One region of the Flavobacterium hauense genome, then DNA from elsewhere that is predicted to be linked to it. Evidence: riboswitches for the same ligand, from Rfam matches in the RefSeq annotation. Region 1 holds a riboswitch; the other holds the start of a gene.
What was found. Region 1 has a riboswitch for S-adenosylmethionine ahead of ACX0HA_RS09125 (trans-sulfuration enzyme family protein). Riboswitches for the same ligand answer to the same signal wherever they lie in the genome.
Positions count from the first base shown of each region.

Region 2: it holds a riboswitch for S-adenosylmethionine, as region 1 does, so the genes downstream of both, ACX0HA_RS05980 (homocysteine S-methyltransferase family protein) here and ACX0HA_RS09125 (trans-sulfuration enzyme family protein) in region 1, are expected to answer to the same signal.

Region 1 covers NZ_JBTKVX010000010.1:82,945-89,816, reverse strand. The annotation lists gene ACX0HA_RS09145 (NAD(P)H-dependent flavin oxidoreductase) at 1-465, opposite strand, end outside; gene ACX0HA_RS09140 (S8 family serine peptidase) at 490-2,091, opposite strand; gene ACX0HA_RS09135 (hypothetical protein) at 2,168-2,308, opposite strand; gene ACX0HA_RS09130 (EamA family transporter) at 2,407-3,264, shown strand; SAM riboswitch class I at 3,376-3,488, shown strand; gene ACX0HA_RS09125 (trans-sulfuration enzyme family protein) at 3,630-4,811, shown strand; gene ACX0HA_RS09120 (homoserine dehydrogenase) at 4,824-6,059, shown strand; gene ACX0HA_RS09115 (DUF1684 domain-containing protein) at 6,154-6,765, opposite strand.
Region 2 covers NZ_JBTKVX010000006.1:156,349-163,220, forward strand. The annotation lists gene metF (methylenetetrahydrofolate reductase [NAD(P)H]) at 1-804, opposite strand, end outside; gene metH (methionine synthase) at 804-3,476, opposite strand; gene ACX0HA_RS05980 (homocysteine S-methyltransferase family protein) at 3,477-4,478, opposite strand; SAM riboswitch class I at 4,572-4,679, opposite strand; gene ACX0HA_RS05985 (DUF6367 family protein) at 4,828-5,283, shown strand; gene ACX0HA_RS05990 (GNAT family N-acetyltransferase) at 5,298-5,828, shown strand; gene ACX0HA_RS05995 (hypothetical protein) at 5,887-6,411, opposite strand; gene ACX0HA_RS06000 (OsmC family protein) at 6,540-6,872, opposite strand, start outside.

The DNA.
Region 1 (6,872 bases):
GATAAGTGCAAGTGTAGTAGTCTCTTCACGCCCGTTATGGCCTCCTGCTTCAAAGCCTTCGGCAACAACAGCATCAACGCCAGCTTCCTGCGATTTAAGGGCAAATTTCACACTGCTTACCACGTGTACCACCGTGATTCCTTTTTCTTTAAGCCATGATGTCCATGTCTTAGGATTTCCTGCCGAAGTAAATACGATCTTTACGCCTTCTTCAGCAATGATATTCATTATCTCTTCAATATTCGGGTACAGCATCGGAACGTTTACTGCAAACGGTTTATCAGTTGCTTTTTTGCATTTCTGGATATGCTCACGCAATACCTCCGGATACATAGAGCCTGCTCCTATTATTCCAAGTCCGCCTGCGTTGCTCACGGCACTTGCAAGTTTATAACCGCTCGCCCATATCATCCCTGCCTGTATTACAGGATACTGAATATTAAAAAGTTGAGTAATTCTGTTCATTAAATTTATTTCGTTTGTGTTTGTCTATTGCTTGATTATCCATCCTTTTTGAGATGTTCCTTCCATACTGTAGCTGTAAATACCTGTAGCCAGTTGTGATATATCAAATGAAGGATTGGCTAAAGTAATATTTTGTTGTGAAACCCTTTGCCCAAGCTCATTAAAAATATTTACAGTTGAGCTTTGAAGGTTTTTCGGGAAGATTAGATGTATCACGCCATCGGTCGGGTTAGGATATAGTATAAAATTACCATCGCTAAGTCCCATGCCTTTTTGCAGGGCCAGGTTAAAATCCGGAATCCCATAACCATATTGATGTGTAGGTGCTGTATAACGGTCAGAAGATTCTTTTATCAGCTGGCGCAGCTCCGAATTGGTCATATCGGGCAAAGCCTGCCACAAGCAGGCTACAAGTCCGGCTGTAACCGGACTTGAAAACGAAGTACCGCTTGCCGATCCAATCTCTCCTACTACGGTAGCAACGGTATCCTGATACCCCCTTGCCATGACATCAGGTTTCACACGATTATCATAAGACGGCCCTATAGAACTAAAGCCAACATAATTTTCATTGGCATCAACAGCACCAACCGTAAGTATGTCAAATGCATCGGCGGGGGCTCCCATATTTGGGTTTGGGGTATTGCCTGAGTTTCCGGCAGAAACCACGCAAAAAATACCTCTTGAAACCGCGACATTGGCGCCACGGGTTATAAAAGCGGTTAGCCCATCCATATTTTCATAGGAATAGCTATAGCGGCCATCATCATAAGTAAAATAGCCCAATGATGTATTGATCACGTCTACACCAAGGCTGTCGGCGGCTTCGGCGGCTTCCACCCAATAGGACTCCTCAACAGGGTTTTCGTTTGTTGAATCTTCGGTCCTGAAAAGGTAGTAAAAAGCATCCGGAGCCGTACCCGTAAGCTGACCATCAACATAACCGGCCATCGTAGAGAGTACAAGCGTACCGTGGGCTCCCCCTGCGTAGAAATTATCTGAGCGGGCAACATAATCATAGCCACCTTTTATAAGTCCGTTATCACGCATTCGCTGAAAAGGCTGTGTGGTATCTACACCTGGGAAACCGGCATCGAGTATTGCAATGGTCATTCCTGTACCTGTGTAATTGGACTGGTGCAGCAAGTGCCCGTTTAGCATTTGTATCTGATTGGCAGAAGTGCCATAATTGAAATCGATTTGCGTCTCAAGTGTTTTATTTACAGCGACAGTTTGTTGCTCCATATTTACTCTCGATGAGCTATTAAGCGACTTGTCGGCATAATCTATACGCGCAACAAATTCAAAGTTCTTCAGCAGTTCCAAATCTTCAGCTAAACCACGCACATGAAGAGCATTGAGCCATTTAGACTTTGCCATTACAGTAACTCCGCCTGATGCCCTAATAGCATCTACATATTCAGCATAGAGCGGCACATCTTTGTCATCAAGTGGAATGTTTTGCCTGGTGCGCCTGTCCAGTGCTTTTTGGGAAAGCATCGCTGTAGGATTGGCGAGATAATATGCGGTATCAGGCTTGTCTTTGAAGTACACCCATGCATCTTCCTGCGCGAAGCACAAAGCAGCCGTAAATAACAGCACTAACAACAGCATCATCTTTTTCATCACTGTTCGATTTTCTGCCCAAATTTAGTTTTGAGGAATGGCTTTATTATCGCATTTCCATAAATAAAATTCCAGATCATACATTCAGAGAAATGATAAGATCGTCAAATTCTTTAACAAGTATGCGATCAAGAGTGTTAACATAAAAATGTTTCGACTCTTCAAAGTTAAGGTATGGAAGCTGTGCTACTATGCTTTGTACTTCAGGCTTATTCATTAAATGGGGCAATTTCATATCAAATATACAAAAGAACGGACTAAACAAAGGCGATGAATACAGCAAAACACTATTTTTGTGTACCAAAAACAAATACAATGCTCTTTTTACTACTCAGCATATTATGCAGCGTGACAGTAGGGATTATCTTTAAAAAAGCAAGACGTTATGATATTTGCCTGACACAGGTGATCATGTGGAATTACGTTTTTGCCTTACTGTTCTGCTATCTTTTCTTCAGTCCCGATTTAAATGCCATAGATGCAACGGCTCCCTGGAGTATCTATTTACCGCTAATGCTCCTGCTGCCATCCATATTTATGTTCCTCGCAATATCGATAAACCGGATGGGAATTGTTAAGACTGATGCCGCACAGCGACTTTCCCTCTTTATCCCGATACTTGCCGCATGGTTCATTTTCAGGGAAGATTTTAATTTACTGAAACTTATCGGGCTTGGCGTAGGATTTCCTGCAATTCTGCTGATCCTTTCAAAAAAAGATGAGAATACAAATAAAGACTGGCTCTACCCTGCAATCGTACTGATAGGTTTTGGAATAATAGATATCCTTTTTAAACAGATAGCCATTCATACTTCTCTACCCTATACAACTTCACTTTTTGTTGTTTTTTGCGGCTCGTTAATCGTAATTACAATTGTTGCATTGTATGAAATGCTATTCAAAAAGCAAAAAATTGATATCATAAACTTTGCTTTCGGATCGCTGGTAGGTATATTCAACTTTGGAAATATTTTATTTTACCTGATGGCGCATCAGGAATTTTCAGAAAATCCATCGACCGTTTTTGCCGCCATGAACATGGGTGTAATTGTCGTTGGAAGCCTTGCCGGAATATTCATTTTTAGAGAAAAACTCTCAAAAGTGAATTTTTCAGGTCTGTTTTTGGCATTGATAGCGATTGTTATCATTACACTTTCGCAGATTTATAAATAAAAAACAGGCAACTAAATCGTTTTAAATCAATGAAATAAAAAATAATTTAAAATTTATTTGGTTTTTATATTTTTTGTAGCCTACATTTGCAGCAAGTTCTTTAAAAAATTATTCTTATCCAGAAAGACCGAGGGAATTGACCCTATGACGTCTTGGCAACCTGTCCGCATTTGAGCGAATAAGGTGCCACATTCAACCCCTGCTTTGCAGCGGAAAGATAAGCTTAGAAATTGTACATAATACCATAAAATATTATATGCTCTTCTGACTTATCGGGGGAGCATTTTTTTTTGCTCTTTCGATACCTGGTTTTAGGATGTTTTTTACTGACATAAAAAATTTACAAACTAAAATTAGAAATAACAATGAAAGAGCAAACAAGAATTTTACACAGCATTCCGGTAGATCCATTAACAGGTTCAATCTCTACGCCAATTTACCAAACATCAACATTCGTTCAGGAAGCTCCGGGCGTTCACAAAGGTTATGACTACGCAAGAAGCAACAATCCTACCCGTAAAGTACTTGAAGATACTATTGCCAAACTTGAGAACGGAACAAACGGTTATGCATTTGCAAGCGGACTTGCAGCTATAGACGCTGTTATCAAACTTCTTGAAGCAGGCGACGAAGTTATTGCTGTAGACGATATCTATGGAGGCGCTTTCAGGTTGTTTACCCATATTTACCAAAAATTTGGTATCAGCATTAAATATGTTGATACTACAAATGCCGAAAACGTAGCAGCTGCCGTTACCGATAAGACAAAACTTATCTGGATCGAGTCGCCTACAAACCCAACCCTGAAAATATCTGACATCAGAGCAATCGCGGCTATCGCAAAAGCGAATAATGTATTGCTTTGCGTAGACAATACTTTTGCATCTCCTGCTGCACAAAAACCTATCGATCTTGGTGCTGACATCGTAGTACACAGTGCTACAAAATATCTTGCAGGACACAGTGACCTTATTGCCGGACTTGTAGTTACCGCTACTCAGGAACTTGGAGATAAGATCAAATTCATCCAGAATGCATCCGGAGCAATATTAGGGCCGTTCGATAGCTGGTTGACTATCCGTGGTATTGAGACGTTAACGCTACGTATCAAACAGCATGCTGAGAACGCACAGAAAATCGCTGAATTCCTTCTGGAAGAAAAGCTTATCAAAAACGTTTACTACCCTGGGCTTCCATCACACCATAACCACGAGATTGCGAAAAGCCAGCAAAAATACTTTGGCGGTGTAATTGCTTTCGACCTTGTGATTGACGATAAAGAAATTGCTTCAGCAATTGTCAGCAATACAAAACTATTCAAGCTTGCTGAAAGCTTAGGCGGCGTGAAGAGCCTTTGTTGCCTGCCATGTGAAATGACCCATAAATCTATTCCGGCAGAGAAACGTTACAGCTCTGGTGTAACTGACAGCCTTATCCGCCTTTCTGTAGGTCTTGAAGATGCCGATGATCTTATCGACGACCTAAAACAAGCGTTGGAATTAGCTGTAAAACAAAGTACTAACAAAAGCGCAACTGCCGCTGTTTAAGGAATTAAATTTATGTCAAGAAAAACTTTAAATATAGGCCTTTACGGTTTTGGATGCGTGGGTTTTGGATTATACGAAGTATTGCAAAAAACTCCCGGCTTAAAAGCCAATATTAAGAACATTTGTGTTAAAGATAAGAACAAGCCAAGAGAAATTGGCCTTGAGAACTTTACCTTCGATAAGAACGATATCCTTAACGACGAGGAGATCAATGTAGTTGTAGAACTTATTGATGATGCCGACGCAGCTTTTGAGATCGTTTCGGAAGCATTAAAAAGAGGCAAAGCAGTAGTTTCGGCCAATAAAAAAATGATTGCCGAACATTTTACCGAACTGCTTGAACTTCAAGAGAAATACAATGTGCCATTGCTTTATGAAGCAGCAGCATGTGCAAGTATTCCAATCATTAGAAATCTTGAAGAGTATTACGATAATGACCTTCTGGAATCTATTGAAGGTATTGTAAACGGCTCAACAAATTACATACTAACAAAAACCTTTGCCGAGAACCTGTCGTATGATGATGCCCTGAAACAGGCACAGGATCTGGGCTTTGCGGAAAGCAACCCTATCCTTGACACCGGCGGTTTTGATGCTAAATACAAGCTATTGATACTATTGGCGCATTCATTTGGCTACATCGCAAAACCATCAGACCTTTTCAACATCGGTATTGACGGAATCGGTACGCTGGAACTTAAATATGCCAAGGAAAAGGGATTAAAGATAAAACTGATTGCACAGGCTTTTAAAGGCAGCAACGGAGAACTATCTGCCTTTGTAATTCCAAAATTTGTATCGCCTGAAGATCGTCTTTATAATGTTGATGATGTATTCAATGGCGTACTGACTAAGACCAGCTTTGCCGATACACAGTTCTTTGTAGGTCGTGGCGCGGGTGCACATCCAACGGCTTCGGCTGTATTATCAGATATCTCGGCACTAAGCTATGATTACAGGTATGAGTACAAAAAAATAAACCAAAAAGAAAACCTTATTCTATCTGATGACGTAAATCTAAGGGTATTATTAAGGCATAAAAAAGAAGATGCTGAAACGTTCAAAAAACAATTCTTAAGCATCGAAGAAGCGTATACCAATAATGAATCGGGTTACATTACAGGAATTATATCCCTAAAAAACCTGAAAGACATACAGGCAGGCAATACCGGTGACCGATCGTTTATATTACAAAACGTTGTTACCGAAAAAGAAGCCGCTGTACAACAAGTTGAGATTGCCGTATAAATATAAACTACTATTGTCCCCAAAAAATGCTATGAATGACAAACCCCAAAGATTCTCTTTGGGGTTTTGTTTTTTGGATAAAATCTAAAGAGGTTTATTTTTTATACTCTTTCACTCCGGCTTTAACCTCTACAGCGATATCATTCTGTGGTGGTGGTATTGGGCATGAATAAGTATGGTTATATGCACAATACGGATTATAAGCCGTATTGAAATCAATTTGAATTGTTTCACCTTCAGGCTGCTGCAAATCGATGTACCTGCCTCCTGCATAGCTCCCGTTACCCGATGTATAATCTGTAAACGGAAGGAATAAGTGCTTCTTGTATTCTTCCCTTTTTACAAGATCGATATTTTGGAAAACATCCAGTTTGCATTCCTTTCCCTGAAGTAGAAAATACACCTCGCCAAATTTTACATACATCGGCTTGCGATCGGTAGTCGTTGGCATGGCAAAAGGTTTTTCATTGGGGGTACTTACAAATTTAGCCGTTATGCAATAGGCCATATCTACAGGATAAAAATCCAATGATTTGAATTTTTTCAGATCCTTTTTGGTAAGCGGCGATTCAGCCGAATCGGCATATTCTTTATTCAGCTGCTGCTGATATGCCAGGGAATTATCTTTAGAGCATTCCTGTGAACATGCAGAAGAAACTGAAAGAATTGTTATTGCAGTAATTAAGCTTAAATAGTATCTTTTCATGATATTGATAAATGGATCTGAAGTCAGTCAACACAAAAATAGCATTATAAATTAAAGATTTATACATCATTTTGCCACGAGCATATCATTAACATTTGTAAATTTGT
Region 2 (6,872 bases), on a different contig from region 1:
TACTACTGACATAATCAGATCATCGGGCAAATCTACCTTAAAGCGGTGCGGAATCAGGTTTAGTTGCTTCTTGGTTGCTATTGGCTTTAATCCTGGGATAATAGGCACAGTAATTCCTTCTTTTCGGCATTTTGCCACAAAGTCAAAGAACTTCTGGTTATCAAAGAACATCTGGGTTACGATATACGTCGCACCATTCTTAATTTTTTGTTTCAGGAAATAGATGTCGCTGTCAAGGCTTGGCGCTTCCATGTGTTTTTCAGGATAACCCGCTACCCCAATACAGAAATTCGTCGCCGATGTATTCTGCAGATCAGCATCAAGGTAAATCCCTTTATTCAGCTCAGCTATCTGTGTTACCAGTTCCGATGCATATTGGTTACCTTCTTTTTCAGGTTTGAAATAAATCTCACTCTTCACCGCGTCACCTCTAAGGGCTACCACATTCTGGATTCCCAAAAAATCAAGATCAATAAGGAAGTTCTCGGTATCTTCTTTAGTAAAACCACCGCAAAGGATATGCGGAACAGCATCTACCTGGTACTTATTCTGTATCGCCGAACAGATACCTACTGTACCCGGACGTTTCTTTACAACCTTTTTTTCCAGCAGTCCGTTTGGCAATTCTTTATATTCATACTCTTCCCTGTGGTAAGTCACATCAATAAATGGGGGATTGAACTCCATCAACGGATCAATGCTGTCAAATATGGATTGTATGTTCTGCCCCTTTAGCGGAGGCAGTATCTCAAAAGAAAAAAGTGTTTTGCCATTGGCATTTTCTACGTGTTCCGTTACTTTCATTAGTCTGCAATATTGGGGTTAAGCCATTTTGTAGCTTCCTCTGTACTTATACTTCTTCGTTTGGCGTAATCTATCACCTGGTCTTCTTTTATTTTCCCAAGTCCAAAGTACTTACTCTTCGGATTGGCAAAATAATATCCCGATACCGATGACGCAGGCCACATGGCCAGGCTCTCGGTAAGCGATACGCCTATTTTATTATCTACATCCAGCAATTGCCAGATGGTTTTCTTTTCTAAATGGTCAGGACATGCAGGGTAACCCGGCGCCGGACGTATACCTTCGTACTGCTCTTTTATCAGTTCATCATTGCTCAATATCTCATCTGATGCATAGCCCCATGTTTCCTTACGTACCTTTAAGTGCAGATATTCAGCGAATGCCTCAGCCAGACGATCGGCAAGAGCCTTAACCATTATCGAGTTATAATCGTCGTGCTCCTTTTCAAACTCCGCTGCCTTTTCATCTACACCAAAACCGGTAGTTACACAAAACGCTCCCATATAATCGGTCTTTCCGGTATCTTTTGGTGCAATAAAATCCGAAAGTGCAATATTAGGTGCTCCTTTGGTCTTTTGCGATTGTTGCCTTAGCGTAAGAAACTTTACATTCGGTTTTCCTTCTGCATTGTACAGCTGAATATCGTCATCGTTTACCTGCTGTGCTGGGAAAACCCCGTAAATACCCTTAGCTGTGAACCAGTTTTCACCAATTATTTGTTTCAGCATCTTTTGCGCATCTGCAAATAATACTTTTGCCTGTTCGCCCACAACCTCATCGTTGAGAATTGCAGGATATTTTCCGTGCAGGTCCCATGTCTGGAAGAATGGCGTCCAGTCAATAAAATCTACCAGCTCCGACGGATGTGGCTCAATTATGGTTGTACCAATGAACTTAGGTGCAACCGGAGTAAAAGCATCCCAATCCAGTTGCAGCTTGTTGCGGCGTGCATCTTCAATACTCAGGAAATCCTTATCGCGAGAGCGGTTCAGATAACCTTCACGAAGCTTATCATACTCTTCTCGAAGGGATTTAGAATATTCTTTTTTAGTATTCGTATTCAATAAATTACCGGCTACTGTCACCGCACGCGAAGCATCATTTACATGTACTACCGTTTCGCGGTATTCAGGGGCGATCTTAACAGCAGTATGTGCACGCGAAGTCGTTGCCCCACCTATCATTATCGGTATGCTGATATTCAGCTTATCCATTTCTTTGGCCAGGTACACCATCTCGTCAAGCGAAGGGGTAATCAATCCGCTAAGGCCAATAATATCCACCTGTTCCTTAACAGCAGTCTCTATAATCCTTTCGGGTGGCACCATGACACCAAGATCTATTATCTCAAAATTGTTACAGCCTAAAACCACCGCAACAATGTTTTTACCAATATCATGAACGTCTCCTTTCACGGTTGCCATCAGCACTTTTCCGGCAGATGAGGCTTTACCTTTACCTTCTTCAATAAAAGGTAGCAAATAGGCTACCGCTTTTTTCATTACACGTGCCGATTTCACCACCTGCGGCAGAAACATCTTTCCGCTGCCAAAGAGGTCACCTACCACATTCATACCATTCATCAGGTTGATCTCGATAACCTGAATAGGCTTCTCTGCCAGTTGCCTGGCTTCTTCAACGTCAATTTCGATAAACTCATCGATCCCTTTTACAAGGGCATGAGTCAGCCTTTCCTGTACTGGAAGCGAACGCCATTCCTGAGCCTGTTTCTCATTTACCTTTACGTCGCCGGTTACATTTTCGGCAAATGCCAAAAGACGTTCGGTAGCATCGTCACGACGATCCAGCAATACATCTTCAATATGTTCCAAAAGGTCTTTTGGAATCTCATCATAGATCTCGAGCATCTCAGGGTTAACAATACCCATATCCATACCATGCGAAATAGCGTGGTACAAAAATGCCGAGTGCATCGCTTCCCTTACCTTATCATTACCACGAAAAGAGAACGACACATTGCTCACTCCCCCGCTCACATGGGCATACGGCAGGTTTTCACGAATCCATTTGGCAGCAAGGAAAAAGTCGAGCGCATTTTTACGGTGCTCTTCCATACCTGTTGCCACAGGAAATATATTCGGGTCAAAAATGATATCCTCAGGTGCAAAACCTACTTTATCGACCAGTACATCATACGAACGTTTACAAATCTCGATTCGCCTTTCATAAGTATCTGCCTGTCCTACCTCATCAAAAGCCATTACAATTACGGCAGCACCATAACGTCTTACCTTTCTGGCATGTTCAATAAACAAGTCCTCACCCTCTTTAAGGCTGATGGAGTTTACGATACTTTTACCCTGCGTAACTTTAAGCCCTGCCTCGATAATCTCCCATTTAGAGCTGTCAATCATAACAGGTACACGGGCAATATCCGGCTCAGAAGCAATAAGATTCAGGAAAGTGGTCATTGCATGCACTCCATCCAGCATCCCCTCATCCATGTTAATGTCGATGATCTGTGCACCGCCTTCTACCTGTGCACGGGCAATATCGAGCGCTTCCTCATATTTTTCTTCTTTAATGAGGCGCAGGAATTTTCGCGATCCCGTAACATTCGTACGTTCGCCAATATTTACAAAATTACTTTCGGGGGTAACAATAAGTGGCTCTAAACCCGACAGTTTAAGATATCTTTCAGTCACTTTCATTTATATAGCAATCTCACTTTTTCGGGGTTTATACTGAGCGGAAACTTCCGCAATCAATCTGATGTGTTCCGGCGTGGTGCCACAGCATCCGCCAATAATATTTATAAGGTTATCGTCAAGATATTCCTTGATAAGTACCTGCATTTCTTCAGCCGTCTGGTCATACTGTCCAAAAGCATTGGGCAATCCCGCATTGGGGTGCGCCGAAATGCTGAACGATGTATTATGAGCCAACCTTTTCAGGTAAGGCTTCAGCTGATCGGCACCCAGGGCACAGTTAAAGCCAATACTCAACAATGGCAAATGCGATATGGATATAAGGAAAGCCTCTACCGTCTGTCCCGAAAGCGTACGTCCCGAAGCATCGGTAATTGTACCGCTCACCATGATAGGAATCTCAATTCCCAACTCATCTTTCACCTCTTCAATGGCAAAAAGAGCTGCTTTGGCATTCAGGGTATCAAAAATGGTTTCTACCAATAACAGGTCGCAACCACCATCAATCAATGCCTTTACCTGTTCTTTATATGCAATCCGCAAATCATCAAAGGTTACGGCACGGAAACCCGGATCGTTTACATCGGGGCTCATACTGGCAGTACGGTTTGTCGGGCCTATTGAGCCTGCCACAAAACGCGGCTTATTCGGTTCTTTGGCGGTAAACTCATCGGCTACCTGACGGGCAATGCGTGCCGACTCATAATTGAGCTCATACACCAAATCTTCCATGTGATAATCGGCCATACCGATTGTAGTGCCTGAGAAAGTATTGGTTTCCACGATATCGGCGCCTGCCGCAAAATATTGGGCATGCACATCGCGAATGGCCTTAGGTTGCGTAAGCGACAGTAAATCATTATTACCCTTAAGCGGGTGTGGAAAAGCTGCGAAACGTTCGCCACGAAAATCTTCTTCCGAAAAATTATAGCGCTGCAACATAGTACCCATGGCTCCGTCGAGCACGAGTATCCTCTCATTTATGGCGTCTTGTATTTTTGACATAACAAAATAAAAATCTGGTCAGGGATTACCTAACGATTAAAAAGTATGTCATCAAAATTGGGAGTGGAAATATTGCCGGGAGCAATATTACTTGAGTTATCTATCCGCGCTGTAGCTTGGTAGAATTTAGCACCTTCTTTAAAGAATAAAGGGTTGCTAAGGCTTCATCGGGTCTATTCCCTCTGCCTTTCGTGATAACATATCAGTGTGTTAAAGAACAGTGCAAAGAAACAACATAAATTTGTGGTTTGCAAATTTTGTTTATCAGGATGATGATGTGGCACTTAATTCGTACACTTGTACCAAATGCGCACGCATACAGCCTGTGCAGATAATTATACACTACACAATGAAAAATTTCAAATCCCTTTTAAATCAATCACGTGCCGAAGACAGAAACCAATTCCATATAATTGTTATTGGAAATGACAGCGAAATAGAAAACACAGAAGAAGGCAAATGGCAGGACAGTAAAATACTGGATTACTGGAAGAGGGTTGAAAAATCAAATGCTGATGCCGGACAACTACAGCTTCATATTGGCAGGCAAAAACATGTAAATACAAAATCAGCCCGTATCACCTGGCATGTAAACGGCGTGAAACATGACAAGCAGGCGTTTAATGATAATGCTAACGGAATGACAACGGCTCTAAACATTGCTAAAGCAGTTGTAAAACTGCCTGCTGATAAAACACTTGAAGCAGTAGCCAATGAAAATGCTGCTTCTTTTTTAGCACCTTTGGATTATTTGCCTAGTAAAGCGAAGATTTTTGTTTTTAAAGTTGTTAATAATAAGAACTAAGTTGCCTATTACTAATGGACGCATCTCGCTTCAATCCCTTCCCTATCCTAACCACCGAAAGACTCATCCTTAGAAAAATATCAATGGATGATGATCAGGCCATATATCTGCAGCGTTCCAGCCCGATTGTAAACAAATACATTGCAAGGGCTCCAGTCACCGATATTGCCCAAGCACAGGCATGGATCGAACGCATAAACAATAATGTAGATACAGGACTGAGCATCAATTGGGCCATTACACTTAAAGATTCGGGTGCTTTTACCGGACACATCTGCCTTTGGAATTTCTCTGAAGATAGAACAATTGCCGAAACGGGTTATGAACTATCTCCCGCTTATCATGGCAAAGGCTATATGAGTGAGGCATTGCAATGCATTATGGAATATGGTTTCTCAGAACTCAAGCTAAAAACCATTACAGCCTACACCCATCGTGAAAACAATAATTCATTACACCTGCTTAAAAAGAATGGCTTCATCTGGAATGAAGGCGAAGTTGATGAGGGTTTTCCGCATAACGTAATCTATTCCATCTCAAAATAAAAAAGACAGGCCTTGCAAACCTGTCTTTTTAACAAACAAACCAACCTAACAGGCTACCTTATGCAACAGCCTTTGTTTTTTGGGCAATCGCCAGTATGGCTTCAAAAAGCTCATTGGCAGCTGCCTTATCGTTGCCTTTTGGCAGATCAATGAAATTATAATCGAGTCCACGGTTTATAGCGGTACGTGTTACCTCTTTTTCAAAATCAGGATGAAGGCCAATAACTGCTTCATTAATAGAAACCACGTTAAAGCCACTTTTTACCAATCCGGCATATTCCCTCACAAACTCGGCACTGCCGGTAGCATCTACCGCTACAAGATTATGCAGCTTATTATTCTGCACATAATCAACCACGTGATCCAGCTTAAAGGGCACGCCAAACTGTATAAAATTGGCCTCCCATGAGTATTTTGCACCTTCTTTTTCAAAGAAAGCCACTGTTGAGTTGGTAATCACAGGAAACCTCAGGTCTATCTGTTCATCCAGTACTAAATCTTTGCGGCTTTTTACCGCCTTATTGATGAGCGCACTCCCGGTCTTACCGATTCCGAAAAGCACTATGTTTATTCTTTGGGTCATGAGATTAAATTTTAAAAAAAGAAACGGCCTTTAGCCCATCTAAAGGCCGTGTTCTTAACAAACAAACAAAAAACAACTTATAACAAAACTTATGGTTCACATTCAGGTTAGCCTGAATTATATTGTAATTAATTATACGAATACTCCTTGAACAGCGTGACATCAACCGGGGTATTGTTCACCAGGTTGTCATAGACCGGGCTGCGTCGCTGCACTTCTTTCAGCCAGCCCTGCAGGGCTTCCAGTGTAGTGGCTGCGGCAGGCTTTAGCGTAATTTCAATGTTATTGAAACCCGGTCTGCTTTTACCATTAGTCTTGGGCTGGTTCAGGTTTCCGGTGATTTCGATCTGTAAAGATTTCAGGGTTATACCCTGTTCAGCAGCAACCTGCTGGCCAAGTGCGTTGATGCAGCCTGCAAAGCCTGCGAGTATATATTCGTAAGGGTTTGGCCCTTCTAATTC